Regions from separate parts of the Bacillus basilensis genome, predicted to be linked through region 1. Evidence: riboswitches for the same ligand, from Rfam matches in the RefSeq annotation. Region 1 holds a riboswitch; each other region holds the start of a gene.
What was found. Region 1 has a riboswitch for lysine ahead of ACQVV1_RS17620 (aspartate kinase). Riboswitches for the same ligand answer to the same signal wherever they lie in the genome.

Region 1 (2,281 bases):
AGCAACCTAGGATGCAGTCCTTTTTCTAACCATATTTTTAAAGCATCAAAACTCCAAGCAGTCGCCCAGCCTAATAACGGTCGAAAAATACATGAATCTATTACATTCCCTAGACGACCATACCTAGTATCATAATCATATTGCGTCTCAAAATGAATGTATTTTTTACGCGGTGTATACTTCCAATAACCACGTCCAATTTGTATAAGTGATAATTGATTGTCTGTCCAAAATTTTAAAGAAGAAATTCTTTCACCTGTTTCTTTTCTTATTTCACCTATCGATTCCCCTTCCCCAGCTATTTCAAGTCCAAATCCGATTTTTGTTTTATATAAAAACTTCTGTGGTTCTCCTTCTTTTTTCTCTAAATATGAAATTTCAGTAAAGCGAGCATCCCATTCTGTATGTAAATCTGGTTCTTGCGTATACTCCCATAATTTCTCCATTGTTGTTTTCATTTCTGCCGAAACATAAATAGGCTTTTTCCTCTGCATTCTTCCACCTCCAATGGACTATAATGTTAATGTACATGTAATAAATTTATTTTGCTACATTTTTCACAAACTTTCTCAGTAATAGAAAGAATTTTTAAAATATATATAAAACACTTGATTCCACGAAAAATTTAAATTATTATAAAACAAATGTTACCAACAACTTCATAAATCAAACACTCTCGCCTAAAACGTGAGATAGAGGTTGCGATACTTATGAGTATTCTAATGGAGACACAGAGATGTCTAGGAAATTAGATGAAAGGAAGTATTGCCGAAATCGATACATTTCTCTGCATATATCGATTGGGGCTGTTTTCGAATAGAAACAGAACTGTCATATGTACAGACGTGTACGTATGAAGAGCTATCTACAAAAAAGAGCTATCATTTTTATGGTATTCCTTTTTTGGCGGTTTTTTTATTAGCTCCGTTTTCTGTTTCCCTTTTCCTGTAACAGCACCATCCTCACTTATTTGAGATGGTGTTTTTTGTTTTTCTCTGGTAACTACAGGAATATTGGGATTTATATATGTCCTAATCTATTCTTAAAAATGGATGAAAGAAGGAATTCGTAATGGAAATGATTGTACAAAAATTTGGTGGCACTTCTGTCGGAAGCGTTGAGCGCATTCAACATGTAGCAAATTTAATTATTGAAGAATATGAACGAGGACATAGTATCGTCACTGTCGTTTCGGCAATGGGAAAAAGTACAGATGAACTTGTAGCACTTGCTAACGCTATTACAGAAAATCCGAGTAAACGCGAAATGGATATGCTTCTATCAACAGGAGAGCAAGTGACTATTTCATTATTAACGATGGCATTACAAGCAAAAGGTTATAACGCGATTTCATTAACAGGATGGCAAGCTGGTATTACGACAGAATCTGTACATAGTAGTGCACGGATTACTGAAATTAATACGGATCGAATTCAGTCTTATCTTACTAAAGGCACGATTGTTATTGTAGCTGGTTTCCAAGGAGTCAGTGAAGATTTTGAAATTACAACGCTTGGACGAGGTGGTTCTGATACAACTGCTGTTGCATTAGCTGCTGCACTGAACGCAAAAAAATGTGATATTTACACAGATGTGACCGGCGTATATACGACGGATCCACGAGTTGTAAAAGATGCTTATAAATTAGATGAAATTTCTTATGACGAAATGTTAGAACTTGCAAACCTCGGTGCTGGTGTATTACACCCGCGTGCTGTTGAGTTTGCTAAAAATCATAATGTCATTTTAGAAGTTCGCTCAAGTATGGAACAAGAAAATGGAACAATTGTAAAAGGAGAATGTAACATGGAACAACAATCAATCGTTAAAGGTATTGCATTTGAAGATAATATTACACGTATCACAGTGAAAGGATTGGAACAAGGCTCGCTTTCAACTGTTTTCTCTACATTAGCAGCGGCACATATTAATGTAGATATCATCATTCAAAGTATTACAAATGAAGGAACTGTTCATCTCTCCTTCTCCATCCACTCTAATGATTTAAGAGAGACTTTAGAAGTATTGGAACAAAACAAAGAGGCACTTCACTATGAATCAGTAGAATATGAAAATCATTTAGCAAAAGTATCAATTGTAGGATCTGGTATGGTCTCTAATCCTGGTGTTGCTGCGAATATGTTCACTACTTTAAAAGAAGAAGATATTCATATTAAAATGGTAAGTACATCAGAAATTAAAGTGTCTGTCGTTATTGATCGCCTTCACTTAGTAACAGGTGTCGAGGCGCTGCACCAATCATTTATGGCGAAAATTGAGC
Region 2 (2,281 bases), on a different contig from region 1:
CAGTAAAGCTTGTTTCACTTGCTGCGTTACATATGCAATATCTTCTAATTGATTTTCTACAACTGTAGCTAAAGTCGGGCACGCGTGACTATGTACTTCCAAATATGTATCAAGCTCGTGCAATGCTTTTTCGTACATATTAGACTGTATCGTACCTACAGTTCCAATTACTCCGATTTCCCCTTTCTTTGTCACTTTAATTGCCGCTCTTGCTCCCGGATGTATAACGCCAATAACCGGAATGGACAGTGCTTCTTGCAGCGCAGTCAATGCAGCTGCTGCAGCAGTATTACATGCTACCACTAGAGCTTTTAACGGAAATTGTTTGAGGAACTCAACCATTTCAAATACGAAAGATTGTACCTCTTCTACACTTCTTGGCCCATACGGACAACGCTCATTATCACCAAGATAATAAATGCTCTCTTTAGGCAATTGTCTTATAATTTCGCTCGCAACTGTTAATCCCCCAACTCCCGAATCTAACACACCTATCACTGAATGTTTATGACATACAGACATATACTTCATCCCCTTTTCAATCTTCTAGCGTCAATAACATTTATTATATTATGAAAATTCAATATTACATAATAATCCCTCTCCCTTTTAATCACAAACTCTTCTCTATAATCTGATTATTAATATATCCATTGACGTATAAAAATTCATTTGTTACTCTTAAAGACGTTAATTTAATATTTAAATCCTCATTCGTATCTCGGTGAGGTAGAGGTTGCAATCATTAAGAGTATCATTTCAGGAGATGTAGTGGCATTGATGAAGGAATGAGAAAGGAATGATTGCCGAAGTAAGCCCGTGTCCACCATGCACGCTTGCTGGGTCTGCATTTAATAAGTGCAGAACTGTCACAAACGAAACGTTTCGTTTGTGGAGAGCTATCGAGAGGTATGTCGTGGGTTTCTTATAAGATAGAAAGCATGTAGCGGCAGATTACGTGCTTTTTTTGTTTTGTTTGGGACTTCTCTTCTCTACTAAGAAGACATACATATCTCCTCGCTTGACTTGGTTATACTAACTTTGGAGGTATTTTCTATGCAACAAAAAAAATGGGGCTTTTGGGTACTAACAGCTTTCGTTGTCGGTAACATGGTTGGCGCTGGGATTTTCATGGTGCCAAGTACGTTGGCACAAACAGCAAGCCCTCTCGGTGTCACTTTAGCTTGGTTAACAACAGGGTTTGGTGTTTTAATGCTAGCTCTTGTTTTCGGTAATTTAGCAATTCGTCGTCCTGATTTAACGACAGGACCACAAAGTCATGCATATGCTTTATTCTCAACACCAAAAAAGAAAAAAATGGCTGGTTTCAGTATGGTATGGGGATATTGGGTTGCAAACTGGGCAAGTAATGTTGCCATTATTACATCTTTCGCGGGATATTTATCACTCTTCTTCCCAATTATGAAAGATACACGACTACTATTTTCAATCGGTTCTTTTAACATAGAAGTCGGAAAACTAATTACATTTACGATTTGTTCCATCTTACTTTGGGGAACTCATATTATATTAACAAACGGTGTAAGCGGAGCTGGAAAACTAAACTTCTTAGCAACAACAACGAAAGTAACTGGATTCCTTTTATTCATCGTCGTTACGTTATTTGCATTCGAAGCTTCTAAGTTTGGACAATGGTACACACCGATGATTGATAAATCAGGTGTATCACACGGTCTTCTTTCACAAGTAAACTTAGCTGCTCTTACAACACTTTGGGCATTTATCGGAATTGAATCAGCGGTTCTTTTATCAAACCGTGCTGTTTCTCCAAAAACAGTAAAACGTGCAACAGTTGCAGGATTACTTATTACAGTTGCGATTTACTTAGGAATTACAATTTTAACAATGGGTGTACTTCACGTTGATAAATTACAAGCTTCAGAACGTCCATTAGCAGATGCACTAAATGCTGCAATGGGTCATGGCGGCGGGAAACTGATGGCATTACTTGCTCTTACTTCCCTATTCGGTTCGATCTTAGGCTGGATTTTATTAAGCTCAGAAGTACCTTATCAAGCAGCAAAAGAAGGTTTCTTCCCTTCCTTCTTCACAAAAACAAATAAAAAAGGAAGTCCAATTTATTCATTACGCTTAACAAACATTATGTCGCAAGTGTTCCTATTCTCAACATTATCAGGAACCATTGCGGAAGCTTATACATTCGTTATTACCGTATCAACACTGGCCTATCTCATTCCATATCTAGTTTCACCAATCTTCCAGTTAAAACTAGTCGCAACTGGTGAAACGTATAAAAATG
Region 3 (2,281 bases), on a different contig from region 1:
TCTCTTACAGCTTCTGTCGCATACCCTTCATTCCAATATTTCTCAATAAACCCGTAACCAATTTCTACTGTATGTCCCTCATTTGGTTTCCCTTTAAACCCTATATCACCTAGAACGATGTCATCTTCTTTTCGAATGACATACCACGCCCCCCACGGTAATAAATCCTTATTTTGTTTTACATTTTCTACATGCCCTACAATATGTGGACCACTATTATATCCTTGCTCGTTAGCAACGTGAATACTCTCTTCTGTGCACGGCACTATATAGAGCCTTTCTGTTTCTAATTTCATATTGATTTCCCCTTTTCAATTAAACAATACCTCAATTTTATCAGAAATAAAAAGAATATTCATTTTATTTATCGGATTTATACTTATTCTTTGAAACGAATTTAAGGAATAATCCTCTTTTGATAGTTATGTCGAATTATATTTTCTGAATTTTCTTTTAATTTTAAAGGGTTTTTCAATATTTTTTGCGAAACATTTGTATAACAATTTTTTCTTTGCTTATTGCTACATAATAGTAGGTTCGGGTGGAGTTTTGCAAGCGTTTCCTATACAATAACCGATATTTTTTGACTTTTCCTAACAAAATATCTTGCAATATATTCAGAAACTCATTACAATTGCCATATATTAAAAATCTTAGCAATATATAAATCCTCATCAATCCGATGAGGTAGAGGTTGCGACTTTTAAGAGTAAAACGGTCGAGACACAGAGAATGTCATCTGACTCCGTTTGAAAGGAAAAGTTGCCGAAGTTTATATTTCTTCTCTGGAAATATGAGCTGGGGCTGTCTCCGAAAGGAACAGAACTGTCACGTTTACAAATTACCGTGTAAACGTGGGGTGCTATCTTAACGGAAGGATATGATGGGGTGGTTATTTGTGAAACGTTCCGCCAAATTCCTTTGGCGGTTTTTTGTATTTTTCTCCCCCGCTCCTTCCTATCTTACAAGAAAAGGAGTGTTGAACATGAATAGCGCAACGAATCAAACTACCTCTAAAACAGAAACTACAAATGGAAAAGGTGAATTAAAACGTAGTTTAAAATCACGGCACCTTACGATGATTTCTCTCGGTGGTACGATTGGTACCGGACTATTTCTTGCCAGTGGTGGTGTGATCCACACAGCTGGACCTGGTGGTGCATTAGTTGCATACGCCGCAATTGGAATTATGGTTTACTTTTTAATGACAAGCTTAGCTGAACTCGCAGCTTACATGCCTGTTACTGGATCTTTTAGTACGTATGCAACAAAATTTGTTGATCCATCACTTGGCTTTGCACTTGGATGGAACTATTGGTATAACTGGGCAATTACGATAGCTGCTGAACTAGCGGCTGTAACATTAATTATGAAATTTTGGTTCCCAGATACCCCTTCCCTCATTTGGAGCGGATTATGTTTAGCTATTATTTTCCTTTTAAACTACTTATCTGTTAAAGGGTTTGGTGAATCTGAATATTGGTTCGCACTTATTAAAGTAGTTACTATTATTATCTTTTTAATTGTCGGTTTTATGATGATTTTCGGAATTATGGGCGGCGAGACTGTTGGCTTTAAAAACTTCACAGTTGCAGATGCACCATTTAACGGCGGCATCATGGCAATTATCGGTGTATTTATGGCAGCTGGTTTCTCATTCCAAGGAACTGAATTACTTGGGGTAGCTGCTGGTGAAACTTCTGATCCAGAACGTAATATTCCGAAAGCAATTCGTTCGATCTTTTGGCGTATTCTTTTATTCTATATCCTTGCGATTCTCGTTATCGGTTTATTAATTCCTTATACAACTGAAAGTCTTGCCGCAAGTGATGTAACAGTAAGTCCATTTACACTTATTTTTGAAAAAGCGGGCGTTGCCTTTGCTGCTTCTGTTATGAACGCTGTTATTTTAACGGCAGTACTTTCTGCTGGTAACTCTGGTATGTATGCATCAACTCGTATGCTTTGGGATTTAGCTCGCCAAGGGAAAGCACCAAAGTTTCTTGGTAAATTAGATAGCCGCGGTGTACCTGTTAACGCATTAATCGTAACATCAATTGTCGGTAGTATCGCTTTCATTGCTTCTTTATTCGGTGACGGTGTTGTATACATTTGGTTATTAAACGCATCAGGAATGTCTGGCTTTATCGCATGGGTCGGCATTGCAATTAGTCATTATCGCTTCCGTAAAGCATATATCGCACAAGGAAAAGATTTAAAAGACTTACCATATAGAGCAAAATGGTTCCCGTTCGGTCCAATCTTTGCATTTGCACTTTGT

Region 2: linked by a shared signal. The riboswitch ahead of ACQVV1_RS09910 (amino acid permease) and the one ahead of ACQVV1_RS17620 (aspartate kinase) in region 1 are both predicted to bind lysine.
Region 3: linked by a shared signal. The riboswitch ahead of ACQVV1_RS22510 (amino acid permease) and the one ahead of ACQVV1_RS17620 (aspartate kinase) in region 1 are both predicted to bind lysine.

Annotation. Positions count from the first base shown of each region.
Region 1 covers NZ_JBNTQO010000009.1:11,472-13,752, reverse strand. The annotation lists gene ACQVV1_RS17625 (DoxX-like family protein) at 1-494, opposite strand, end outside; lysine riboswitch at 686-872, shown strand; gene ACQVV1_RS17620 (aspartate kinase) at 1,072-2,281, shown strand, end outside.
Region 2 covers NZ_JBNTQO010000004.1:103,988-106,268, reverse strand. The annotation lists gene racE (glutamate racemase) at 1-522, opposite strand, end outside; lysine riboswitch at 723-910, shown strand; gene ACQVV1_RS09910 (amino acid permease) at 1,057-2,281, shown strand, end outside.
Region 3 covers NZ_JBNTQO010000015.1:49,021-51,301, reverse strand. The annotation lists gene ACQVV1_RS22515 (GNAT family N-acetyltransferase) at 1-296, opposite strand, end outside; lysine riboswitch at 681-873, shown strand; gene ACQVV1_RS22510 (amino acid permease) at 986-2,281, shown strand, end outside.